Regions from separate parts of the Blautia sp. OF09-25XD genome, predicted to be linked through region 4. Evidence: riboswitches for the same ligand, from Rfam matches in the RefSeq annotation. Region 4 holds a riboswitch; each other region holds the start of a gene.
The links. A riboswitch is a leader RNA that binds a small molecule or an ion and turns the genes downstream of it on or off. The one in region 4 is predicted to bind cyclic di-GMP.

Region 1: another riboswitch for cyclic di-GMP. It lies ahead of DXA93_RS16910 (ATP-binding protein); the one in region 4 lies ahead of DXA93_RS20445 (response regulator).
Region 2: another riboswitch for cyclic di-GMP. It lies ahead of DXA93_RS14825 (sensor histidine kinase); the one in region 4 lies ahead of DXA93_RS20445 (response regulator).
Region 3: another riboswitch for cyclic di-GMP. It lies ahead of DXA93_RS18660 (extracellular solute-binding protein); the one in region 4 lies ahead of DXA93_RS20445 (response regulator).

What each region holds. Positions count from the first base shown of each region.
Region 1 is NZ_QUMG01000028.1:15,288-18,535, forward strand. Features, by position in the region: gene DXA93_RS18065 (CHAP domain-containing protein) at 1-18, shown strand, start outside; gene DXA93_RS16900 (hypothetical protein) at 2-424, shown strand; gene DXA93_RS16905 (helix-turn-helix domain-containing protein) at 704-1,021, shown strand; cyclic di-GMP riboswitch class I at 1,157-1,232, shown strand; gene DXA93_RS16910 (ATP-binding protein) at 1,370-3,248, shown strand, end outside.
Region 2 is NZ_QUMG01000020.1:60,814-64,061, reverse strand. Features, by position in the region: gene DXA93_RS14830 (transporter substrate-binding domain-containing protein) at 1-996, opposite strand, end outside; partial or broken gene DXA93_RS14825 (sensor histidine kinase) at 1,159-1,353, opposite strand; cyclic di-GMP riboswitch class I at 1,417-1,492, opposite strand; gene DXA93_RS14820 (diguanylate cyclase domain-containing protein) at 1,695-3,248, shown strand, end outside.
Region 3 is NZ_QUMG01000020.1:47,075-50,322, reverse strand. Features, by position in the region: gene DXA93_RS18665 (5'-nucleotidase C-terminal domain-containing protein) at 1-881, opposite strand, end outside; gene DXA93_RS18660 (extracellular solute-binding protein) at 1,124-1,792, opposite strand; cyclic di-GMP riboswitch class I at 1,892-1,967, opposite strand; gene DXA93_RS21015 (helix-turn-helix domain-containing protein) at 2,414-2,620, shown strand; gene DXA93_RS14775 (glycoside hydrolase family 3 N-terminal domain-containing protein) at 2,644-3,248, opposite strand, start outside.
Region 4 is NZ_QUMG01000002.1:58,383-61,630, reverse strand. Features, by position in the region: gene DXA93_RS02270 (DUF3878 family protein) at 5-952, opposite strand; gene DXA93_RS20445 (response regulator) at 865-1,452, opposite strand; cyclic di-GMP riboswitch class I at 1,735-1,810, opposite strand; gene DXA93_RS02260 (hypothetical protein) at 1,920-2,162, shown strand; tRNA gene DXA93_RS02255 (tRNA-Arg) at 2,439-2,512, shown strand; gene DXA93_RS02245 (GNAT family N-acetyltransferase) at 2,985-3,248, shown strand, end outside.

The sequences.
Region 1 (3,248 bases), on a different contig from region 4:
AATGATTACTGCTATTGAAGGTAACCGGGGTGAAAAGGTTGACAGAAGGGTGATCCCCCTGGGATGGGGATATATCCGCGGATATGCGGCTCCGCAGTATGAGAAGGCTGTGAAAGGAACCGGCGGGAATCCTGGTACAGGAAAGAAAAGTGTGGAAGCTGTGGCGAAGGAAGTGATTGCCGGAAAGTGGGGGAACGGCGAGGACAGAAAGAAGAGACTGCAGGCTGCAGGGTATGATTATCCGGCAGTGCAGGCGAAGGTGAATGAGCTGGTGAAAAGTAGCAACAAAAAAGAGTGTGGAAACTGTAGCAAAGGAAGTCATTGCCGGAAAGTGGGGAACGGCGGGGACAGAAAGAAGAGACTGCAGGCTGCGGGATATGATTATGGGGCAGTGCAGAGAAAAGTGAATGAGTTGATGAGATAGTAGGAAGCCTGCTGTTGTCTGTGGAGAAATCTGCGGATGATGGCAGGCTTATTTTTTTGTTTGAGGTTTCAAACTTTTATGTGACAAACATAACTGTCTGTGCTATTATAAAAACGATATAAGCGAAAATGACTTTTGCGGAAACGAAAGTATCTTTATATTTTTTTATCCGTATACTTCCTATAATGGGAATGAATACTTGCAAAGTTGATTACTAATATTTTTTCATTATTACAGGTACAATAAGAACATGTAATAGCGGAAATGAGGTATAGTTACTTGCAGATAGAGAAGTATATTGCGGATAAAATAACATTTTTGTGTGAAAAGCGTGATATCAGTAAATATAGATTATCGCAGCTGTCGGGAATTTCCCAGTCATCACTGGGAAGAATCATGGCGCAGGAAAACCTGCCGTCGCTGATTACACTTGAAAAAATATGTGCAGCTTTGGGCGTGACATTATCACAGTTTTTTCAGGAAGGTAATTCAGAGAATCTGACAGAAAAACAGAAAGAAGTTTTAAGGATATGGAACAATCTGAGTACAAATGAGCAGGAAACAGTAATGTCAATGCTGCGTGGACTTCGGAAGTAGGAGAACAGTTCGAGTATATGTATCGGCTGTTCTTCTTTTGTTTTTAGGCGTTAAAACGGTAATGTTTTTCTTGTACATAGTCGAGCATTAGAGTATAATAAAACCAGTTTTTTTTCATATGTTTAAAAGCTATAATAAGAAAAACGGCAAAACAGATGAAAGTCTGCGACGCAAAGCTATAGGGCCTGTAAAATGGTAGCCAGTTGCCACGTTAAAGATGCATTGTCTGCAATGACAATGCTTTTTTCATTTTTGGAGATTAAAAAGAAACTAAAACAGGCAATAATTGGTGGATGCTAAAATATAAAAATGAAGTAGATAAAAACGCAGGTGTAAAGGAAATCGGTTATGTGGAAGAAAATTAAGTCAGCACAGGAACAAAAAAATACATTTAGGATAAAAAAAGAGTTATGGATTCCGGTATTTGTATTGATGATCGGTTTGGTTGTTCTGGTGAATATAGACATTCGTGCGGATAGCAGTCAAAGGGATTTGATAAGGTCAAGAGCTGAATTAAACGCAGTAACGTATGCAGATCATATGAAGGCTGATATCGTGAGGGGAATTGATATTACAAATACTTTTGAACAGATTGTTATTAGTGAAAACGGAAAAATTTCCATGTTCTCGAAAGTTGCAGAGAATATGATGGCAGATTATATCCAGAGTATTCAGATCGCACCAGACGGCGTAGTGACTGAGATTTATCCGGAAGACGGAAATGAGGCTGGAAAGATAGATCTTATTTATGATAAAGAACGAGGAAAGATATCTTGTTATGCCAGAGACAATGATGTGATAACCATGCAGGGACCATTTTCTTTGAAACAGGGTGGAACGGGGATTGCTGTAAGAAATCCGGTGTATGTGGAGCAGAAAAATGGCGAAAGGACATTTTGGGGATTTACAATTGTAATTATTCGTGTACCGGATATATTCGCTGATTCTATAAAGTCACTTACCGATTTTAGCTATGAATATAAGTTGTCTAAAAGTATTGCACCGTGGGATGAAACATACGAAGAAGTGTATGGCTCAGTTGTGGAAATGATTGATCCTGTCACATATACTTTCGAATTAGGTGACAGTCAATGGATTCTGGAAGTGATGCCTGAAAACGGATGGAATAGCAATGAAAAGTTATATAGACTATGGGGCTGCGGTTTACTGATTGTTTTGCTTTTAACTGGATTTGTTTTTATGATTATGTTACTGCACAGGACACAGGAATCGGAAAACACAGTAGTGGAATTAAATAAAAAACTGCAGAAAGCATTGGAGCAGGCGAAAACAGCCAGTGTTGAAAAATCTAATTTTCTGTTTAATATGTCACATGATATACGTACTCCTATGAATGCAGTTATTGGTATGACGTCATTAATAAGACATGATGCAGGAAATAAAGATAAAGTAATAGAGTATGCAGATAAAATAGATATTTCATCCCAGCATCTGTTAGGGATTATTAATGATATTCTGGATATGAGCAAAATTGAGGCAGGAAAAACAGTTTTTAAATACGATGATTTCTCTATTCTGAATTTTATACAGGAAATCAATAATCTATTTCATTCACAGATAGATGAAAAGAAACAGATTCTTACAACAAAGAAAAATATCCGACATGAGTGGGTGAACGGGGATCAGCTTCGCCTGATGCAGATTTTCAGCAACCTGCTTTCTAATGCAGTGAAGTACACGCAGGAAGGTGGAGAAATTCAGTTTCTGGTAGAAGAATGTGAAACAAATTCATCCGTCCATGCAAAGTACCGTTTCTTAGTCAGGGATAATGGAATAGGAATGTCAGCAGATTTCAAAGATAAAATCTTTGATGCTTTTACCCGTGCCGAAAGTTCTGTGACGAATAAGATCCAGGGAACCGGTCTTGGAATGGCTATTACCAGAAATCTGGTTGAAGCAATGGGAGGTACCATTGATTTGGAGAGTGAACTGGGACAGGGAAGTTGTTTTGAGGTTTTCATAGAGCTGAGAATTGCAGAGGATAGAACAGTTGCTCTGGCGGCACAAGAAAAAACAGATGAGCAGGATGGTAATATTCTGCAGGGAATGAGGTTCCTGTGTGCAGAGGATAATGAGCTGAATGCTGAGATCCTGACGGAACTGTTAAAGACTGAAGGTGCAGAATGTACCATCTGTGAAAATGGTGAAGAGGTTTTGAAAGCATTTGAACAGTCTGCTCCGGGGGATTATGACATGATCCTGATGG
Region 2 (3,248 bases), on a different contig from region 4:
AATATACTCATCTCTGGTGGCAGGTGTAAGAAACTCATAGGAAATCCCGGCATAGTCTGCAATTTTCCGGAAGTAATCCGGGATAATACCCTTCATCTCACCATTTTCATTATAAGAATATGGATAACGGGTCGGATCACACAGAACATGAAGCGGGTTGTCCTTGGAATACTGTGAAATAATACTTTTTTCTTTCTCCGTATATTCCAGATTCTTAGTTTCGATGCTTTCATAATTTTTATTATAAAGTGTCGTTTTCCAGTCACCCTCAACTGCATTCATCTGGCCGATTGCATAATTGATCTCATTCAGCAATTCTGTATTACCTTTTTTAACCATGACATAGAAATCGCTGCTGTCAAATTTATCCACGATACGCTCATTGTTTGTTTTTCTCATAGAAGTGGCAGCAATAGCATCAACATTTCCGCTCTGAAGAGCTTCCTCCATCTCTTCTGTCGTATCAAAATAAAATGGATCATATGTAAATCCTTTATTGCCTGCAAAATCCGCAAACTCTTTATCTCGTGAGCTTCCGTTCAAAAGTGCCACACGCATACCGTTGTAAGTACTGTAATTGCCATCCACAATCGTGCTGTTGTCACTGCGGACGGTCAGAATCCCATTATTGGTTCCGATCGGACGTGAAAAATCAAACTTTTCTTCTCTTTCCGGTGTTTTGCGGGGAGATGTTACCATATCAATCTCGCCATCTTCAAGCATCTGCTGCATATCATCCCAGCTCTTATCATATCCGACATATTCGTAATCTACATCCCAATAACGGGCCATCAGCCGAAGAAAATCATAGCCATACCCGCTGCGGTTGCCTTCTTCATCCATCACATGATAACCATCCATGGCAAAGAAACCGACTTTGACAGTTTCATGCTGCGAACTGTCCTCGGCTGCATATGCAGTCTGGGGAGAAAATATCATACACACGCATACAAAAGCCAGTAATACTGCCACATATTTCTTTGCTCTCGAAATCATATTAAATCTCCTGTCTGTCTGTCTGTCTGTCTGTCAAATATATTTCTCTATACATCTCCTTGTCAACCTCCTGGTTTAATAAAATTGCACTACCGCATCAAATCCATTTGTCACTGTTCAGTGACCTGCGGTTCGGTCCCCCCCACCGGTCTTTATGCTTCTGAACTTGAAGACAGTTTTTCCTGCCTCAATCTTGCTCATATCCAGAACGTCATTGATAATTCCCAACAGATGCTGTGATGAAATATCTATTTTATCTGCATACTCTATAACTTTTGCTTTATTTCCTGCATCATGTCTGATCAAAGATGTGATACCAATGATTGCATTCATAGGTGTACGAGTATCATGCGACATTATTGTTACGTCTATGAAATAATACCGTAAAAAAGCACTGCCAGACAGACAGTGCACGTCATTTCATGCAACTGGCTGCCATTTTACAGGCCCTGTAGCTTTGCGTCCCAGACTTTCATCTGGTTTGCCGATTTCCTTATTATAGCTTTTAGACTTACGCAAAAAACTGATTTTATTATACTATAGTACTCTACTGTACACAAGAAAAACATTACCGTTTTAACGCCCAAAAACATATTGTCATTATACTGTCATTTTTTTAAAAACTTATTCCGTTTTTCAACTTCTATGATATAATGCTTTATTATAAAAACTCCAATGAATAAACTGAGGTGAACCAAGTGAAGAAAAAAACACTTGTGCCTCTTATTATTTTTTTACTGGGCATATGCCTTGTTGGTTTAATTGTATACAAAACAGACACCCATGAAAAAAATCAGAGACACATATTGGCACAATTAAACGCAACCACCTATGGTGAACGCATAAAGAATGAAATTGCAGATGGAATTGGAATTACAGATACTTTGGAACAGATCTTAATCAGTGAAAATGGCGAAATCCATCAGTTTGAGACGATTGCCGGGAATCTTATGTCTGATTCTATTGAAAGCGTGCAGCTCGCTCCTAATGGTGTTGTAACAGATATTTATCCGGCTGAAGGAAATGAGGCAGGTAAGATCGATCTGCTCCATGATAAAGACCGTAAAGAGATTTCCTGTTATGCAAGAGATAACCATGCAACCATTACGCAGGGGCCCTTCGAATTAAAACAGGGCGGTTATGGAATTGCAGTCCGCAATCCAGTCTACCTGAAAGATAAAAGCGGACAAGAGTATTTCTGGGGATTTACCATTGTTATCCTGCGTGTTCCGGATATTTTTTCAGATACAGTCAGTGCACTTTCAAATTTTGGATATGAATACAAAATTTTAAAAACAGACACTCCCTGGAGCGATACTTATAAAGTGGTTTATCAGTCAGATGGTCAAATAGATCATCCGATTTCTTACGCTTTTACAGTAGGGGATGGAACCTGGAAGCTTGAGGTAACTCCTAAAACCGGATGGAGAAATAACACACTACTGATAATTATCAGTGGTATGTTTCTTACTATAAGCCTTCTTCTGTCAGTACTTACCAGGGTATGGCTGGTAGCAAAAGAACACAAGAACAAATATAAAATACTGGCGCGCACAGATTCTCTTACAAATATTTATAATCGCTATGGATTTGATGAATTAGCAGAAAAAATAATTTCTAAAAATCCACAAACACATTTTGTGGCTGCGCTCCTTGATATTGATGACTTTAAGTTTATCAATGATATCTATGGCCATAGTTATGGAGACAAAGCATTAAAGAGTCTGGCAGACAGTATGAAAGCTTTTTTCCCATCCGATGCATTGCTTGGAAGAAATGGTGGTGACGAATTCTGCATTCTTTTACCAAATTGTACCTTTAAGGAAGCAGATAAACAGCTGCAGCAATTCACTAAGCTTCCAAAAACGTTTTCATATCACGGTAAAGAACTCGCATTTTATATATCTCTCGGATATGCAGAATATCCAACATTTGCAGCCAGCCCTTCACAGCTTATGCGCTGTGCAGATGCAGCTCTTTATGAAATAAAACTGCATGGAAAAAACGGATGTATGGCTTACAGAAAAGGTCTCCAGTCAGGAGTCCGCAAACAGCTTGGATTTGCACTGAAGGATATCTCTGAACACCTTCCAGGTGCATTTATCATATATAGAGCAGACAAAGAAGATGATGAGCTCTTTTATGCAAACCACGAATTTCTTCATATGACTGGTTATAAGAGCATGGATGAACTATTCAGGCTTACTCAAAAAAGGTTCCGCAATCTGATCCGACAAGATGAACAACAACAG
Region 3 (3,248 bases), on a different contig from region 4:
GACATTGCTTCGGTCCATGCACTTGATAATGTTGTATCTTTAAGCTGCTCAATCTCACATTTCAGATTTATTTTTTTCAAAACAGACATTGTGGTGTCTGTAAGAAGAATCGAGTATTCCTTTTCTTTGTCTATTTTCTTATCATTAACTGTTAAGTCCTTTAACGAAAATCCACTTTCCTCTTGATTGACGATCATTTTCATACCGGATGCAATTGGTAATTCGTATTTATTGGTTACGTAAAAATTCTCATCAGCATCAGCAAGATAATTTTCCACGAGTTCATAAACCTGTTTACCATTGATTTTTGCAACATATAATGGTGTATCTGAACTCTTCGCTGTCATCATGCCAACCCGGCTGCTGGTGCATTCTCCTTTGTACATAGAAGAAGTGAAATAATAATATGGTGCCAGAGCCAGCTGTGCATCATTTTCTTCTCTGATCGTAGTTAAAATGGAAGATGCTGCATCACGGCCATTTCTATCGTTCAGTGAAATGGAATATTCATTTTCAAAATTCACCGTTGCTTTTTCTTCTGGATCTTTACGATTCATTACACTGCGAAAAGTATCATAAGCCTGTATTTCATCCATTTCCCCTGACAGTAATCCGTGAACAGCCTCAAGACTTGCATCAAATGATTTTTGGGCGGAATATCGGATATAAACAGCATTATTATTAATTTCCTCTTCCAGTCCAGGCACATCCTGCATCATGGTTGGAACATCTGTATTCAATGAAATAACACCGCTTCCATCCGCAATCAGCTTTTGCCCCTCTTCTGAAATCATACAATCCAGCACATCCAGCGCAGTATCCAGTTTCTCCCGGTCTTTTTCCAGGTTTTTGTTAAATGCAATGTTTAAGGACGGAGTCATGTACACATAGGATTCATCCGATGTCTGTGAAAAGTAAGGAATACGGATCAGCTCCGCATCCATCTGTTTCTGCAGCTGCTGCATAACCGTCGGATGTCCATGAAACATTGCTGATTTTCCTTCGACAAACATCTGGGTTCCTGTATTGATATCAATATTGATATCTTCTTTACCAAAATGCGAGTCCTTAAGAAACTGACTGGTTTCTGAAAAAATACGTTTCCATAATACATCATCAAACTTTACTTCATCCGCTGCAGTCTCTGCACCGTTTCGCCATTCAATACCATCCAGCTTGTAAACTCACCGATTGCTGCAGCCTGGATGATTTCATTATTAGACCAGTCTTCACCAAGATCCATGGAATACGGTTTTATGCCATTATCATAAAACTGCTGACATGCCTGTACATATTCCTCATAATTTTCTGGAATCTTTACGCCATACTGATCAAACAGTGTTTTGTTGGCAATGATCGTCTGCGGAATACCACAGATTGGCAGCCACTGGATTTCATCCTCCGCATTCTTATAATATTGCACCGCATAAGAATAATACTTGGAAACAACATCATAAGAAGCAAAATCCATAAGATAAGGCTGTAAGTCCTGTGCATCTGTTCCAGAAAATCGACGTACTGTTATAATATCCGGTAATTCATCATGTTCTTTAAAATAACTGTATAAATCGGTATCATTGTTACCTATAATAAATTCAATATCCTGATCTGGAAACTGTTCATGGATATAGGGTGCAATATTTTTCATCAAACGATTTTCCCACAGATAAACGGTAAGATGATCATCATTTATAGATACTTCTTTCTTTGACTGTCCACATCCAGACAAGACAGCAGATGCTACAAGTACACCTGACACCACTGCTATCAGACAACGTTTTGCCTTTTTCATACTTTTATTTTCCTCATTCTTTCCTGATAAAATCATTATTGTTACGTCTATGAAATAACACCGTAAAAAAGCACCGTCAGACAGACAGTGCACCTCATTTTATGCAACTGGCTGCCATTTTAAAGGCCCTGTAGCTTTGCGTCCCAGACTTTCATCTGGTTTGCCAATTTCCTTATTATAGCTTTAATCTTATGTAAAAAACTGATTTTATTATACTTTAGTGTTCTACTATACACAAGAAAAAAATTAACATTTTAACGTTCAAAAACAAAAAAAGAACAGCCGATACATATACTCGAACTGTTCTCTTACTTCCGAAGTCCACGCAGCATTGACATTACTGTTTCCTGCTCATTTGTACTCAGATCATTCCATATCCCTAGAACTTCTTTCTGTTTTTCTGTCAGATTCTCTGAATTATCTTCTCGAAAAAACTGCGATAATGTCACGCCCAAAGCTACACATATTTTTTCAAGTGTGATCAGCGACGGCAGGTTTTCCTGCTCTGGTTCATATGGTACTTACAATTCCACGTTGTATGTGATAAACTATTATTGTCCATTTAGACTACCTTTACAATCCTTTTTACAGCAAGTATACTTATTATATCGAAAAAATAATATGAAAATATCTGCAGAAATTATTAAGATATTGCCAAAACATAGAAAACAAATCACGGAGATAACAGAAACCACACTTCCCATCAGACAGATCGTCCTGCAGACCGGCTTCAGCCAGCAGTCCTATTTCGGAAAATGTTTCCGTGAAAAAATGAACTGCTCCCCACGGGAATACCGCAAGAACAGAACCGAATGCCGCTTTGTATAAAATGGCATCCGGTTCTGTTCTTTTTATTTCGCTGCGGCACTTGCCCAAAACGCTCTATTTCTTCCCGCAACCCATTTATTTTCTTTCACACAGTAGCTTCCTCTTAAACGAATATCTTCTGAAGAACTTCCGACCTCTACTGCATATCGTCCTTTTTCCACTTTCCAGTGCATATCAATGTCCAGAAAAGCCATTTGATCCGTTTTCACCTCAAAGCATACCGTTTTCTTTTCGCCCTTTCGCAGGTGAATGCGCTTAAAACCTGCCAGTTCTTTTACTGGTCTTGTCAGGCTGGCATATTCATCTCGTAAATAAAGCTGGACAACCTCATCTCCTTCACAGCTTCCCGTGTTCTCAACAGCGCAGGAGATCTGAACCGTATCTGCTGCCTTTTCATTTCCCATCGAGATATGTAAATCCGAATATGTAAATGTTGTATACGACAGTCCGTATCCAAAATAATATCTCGGTCTGTGCGGCATATTCACATAATTGGCAAAACCGATACTGCCGCTCTGATCCCAGGAGGAACCATATGGATGATTGTAATAAACCGGAAGCTGTCCCACTCCATAAGCAACGGTAACCGGAAGTTTTCCTCCCGGATTATATATTCCGGTTAAAATAT
Region 4 (3,248 bases):
CTGATCATTGCCGTTGCGTTCTGGAAATTTTAAACGTCTCAACCTCCACAACCCGCTCTTTCCCTCTCGTTCCCCAGATCATCAGATGGACCTTATATTCCACCGAATCCCGTGCATAAAAGAATGGCTCCTCGCGCAGCAATGATGCGCGTTTTCCTTCGGCTTCCAGTATCTTTTTCCGTTTCATTGCCTGCTCCTGGATTTTTCGGATCTGGGTTCCTTCTTCGCCGGTGAAGCGTCGTTTCGGATAATTCTGTGCTTCGCGGGCCAGTTTTTTTTCCAGTAAATCCACGACTTTCGCGTGGCGGCTCGTATGCAGCAGTTTTGCGATCTGTTTTGCGAGGAGTTTTCCCTGCCATTTTTCATAAAGTGCAAGATACCACAGCAGCACTTTATCGCCTGCCTCCGATGCCAGTTTTTTCATCTCCGTAATTGCCTCTTCCGTCGCTTCCCACCACGGGCATGACGGTACGAGATACTGATCCGGCACGGCCGGGTAGCAGCAGAAATTGAGCGGCGGGAAATTGGCCAGCGATGCCAGACGCATTTCTTCCTCGGTGCAGAACGCCTCGCCGAGGTATTCCAGCTTGTCCCGCAGGATCGCAATACGGAACTCAATCTGCCGCAGATACTCGTATCCGTCCACCCAGAAATGACCCGTTTTTCCGTAATCAAACAGATGCACTTCCAGTGAAAGGCGGCTGAAAAACAGCGTGCACACCGTCTCTCCCTGCCGCACGATCAGAACGTACTGCTCCCCGTCTTTTTCCAGTGCAGCATCTATTTCTCCCTCGTATTCCTTCTGATACGTTCCCGTCAGCTCCGCGTCATGAAAAACGAGAAAGCTCTCTGCCGCATCGTTCATCAGATAGACAAGCCAGATCTCCTTTTCTCCTCCACCGTACCGCTCACCCGGAAGCAGCAGCTCGAACTGCCCCTGCGAAAGAAGCACATCCAGCCTTTCCAGTTCCTCGGTCCATGTGATATTTTCTGCAATTTCCATTCCGTGATTCTCCCCTGTTTTCTTTTACTTCCTATGATACACCATAAAAAGGCTCCACTGCAATCCAAAGCAGTAGAGCCCCTTCTCCAAATTTTTCTGTTATTAATCCGTCCCGTTATCCGGCGCATGCCGTCCGCACTTTCTCGTCCAGCGTCGTCTGAATCTCTTTTAAATTCACCGGTTTCGGAATATACCCGCGTCATGCCCGCATCCGCGCACCGCTTGCGGTCCGTTGCAAAGGTATTTGCTGTCATCGCAAAAATCGGAACATCATTGTCCTCACGCACACTGTTTCGAATTTTTTTCGTCGCCTCGATGCCATCCATCACCGGCATCTGCATATCCATGAAGATCGCAAAATAGCTTCCCGGATCCGACGCTTCAAACTGATCCACGGCCTTGGAACCATTCTCCGCCCAGTCCACGACAAGGCCGAAGCTTCCAAGCAGCTCCGTCGCAACCTCTGCATTCAGTGCATTATCCTCCGCAAGCAGAACAGCAGCACACCTGCAATCAGTGCCACCAGATACAGCTGGTGGTCAAACAGATACGCCATGATGGTCGGTGTCTCCACGTTCATGCTCGTAAATGCGGTGATCGCCGGATGGCGGGAAAATGCAAACTCCTCCTCTCGTATTTTCTTTTCGCAGGCAATAAAAAAGCACCATAGATTCTCCTACCGTGCATTTGAGTCATTTCTCCCTATTTATTTTATAAGAAATGTTCCATATTTACGCAGCTGGCTGCCATTTTACAGGCCTTGTAGCTTTGCGTCACAGCCTTTCGACTGCTTTGCCGAGATTCTTTTTTTATTTTAATTCATTGCTGTAAGACTCTCTTCTCCTTTCCCATCGGAATATGATATAATGACCTCTGGATTTTGGCAGATTACTGTTTTTAACATTGGAGGTGTACGATGAAATACAGACTCATGACAGAAAACGATTTAGAATATGTTGTCGAAAAAAATAATGAATACTACAACAATGTCGAAGGCTGCTGCTGGACCTATGAAAAGCCTATAAGAGAATTTATCAGGTACTCACAATGGAAAATTCCTGAAGTAAACTGCGGAATCGCAAGTATGTGTTTCGTCTTGAAAAAGCAGCAAAAATATAGTATAATATTTTTGTTTCTGACCTGGCTGAAACATTTATAATTCTTGTTTCTGTAGCTCAGCAGGATAGAGCGTCCCCCTCCTAAGAGAAAGCCGAGGCATTCCCCAAAGGGAAAAAATGAAAAACAACTTTCAGTTCGAATCTATTCTGAAAAATGCCAATGGTGACAACAAAGCATTCCCCAAATTGGGGAGCGTTCTAATGTTACCAAATCGAAAAAATCTGTAGATTGACAACTCGAAATAGAGTTGATAATCTTATATATGGCCGAAGGGAAAAATCCCAGAAACCCAGTAAAATCAAGGTTTGCGGCATGTGTCGTCATAGCTCAGCTGGATAGAGCACTCGCCTCCTAAGCGAGGGGTCGGAGGTTCAAATCCTCTTGGCGACGGGCTTCAAAGCGTTCGAAAATGTTAGCTGGATTAGCTGACAACGAACGCTTTTGTTATTTTCTAATCACGTTCTTCAATTCTATTAGCTACAGCTAATGGTCAAACAGCAATGTCTGTTTGGAACTTTACTATCTATAAAAGTTCCAGGCAGGCATTTTTTATTTCCTGAATCCTGGAGGAAAGGAGTCAAGATGACTGAACCAAACAAGTGAAAAGTCTGTTATTGAGAGGGTATGGGGAGATCCCCATCAAGATAAAACCCATAGGTTGACGGGAGGCAAAATGGCAATACTGTTAAACATGGGTGGATCTTGCTCTTATTTGTATCCCTCTATATAACGAAACGCTCAGAGGCTGTTTTACAGTGAGGGAAAAGAAAAAATATCAAAAAATTGATAATTAATGGTGAACTTGTGATAGAATGGAAAAAAGAGAAAAGCATAAAGGATGTAGTTGTGGAGAATATTTGTTATGATTAGAAAGTTGCTGAACGGAGATATCGATAGAGTCGCTGACATATGGTTAAAGACAAATCTGAAAGCACATTATTTTATTTCCAATCAATACTGGAAAAGTAATTATGAATTAGTAAAAGAAATGCTGTCACAATCCGAAGTCTATGTGTTTGAAGCAGATAAAATGATACAAGGATTTGTAGGACTAAATGATGAATATATCGAAGGTATTTTTGTCTCCGATGAAATGCAGTCATGTGGCATAGGTAAGCTTTTATTA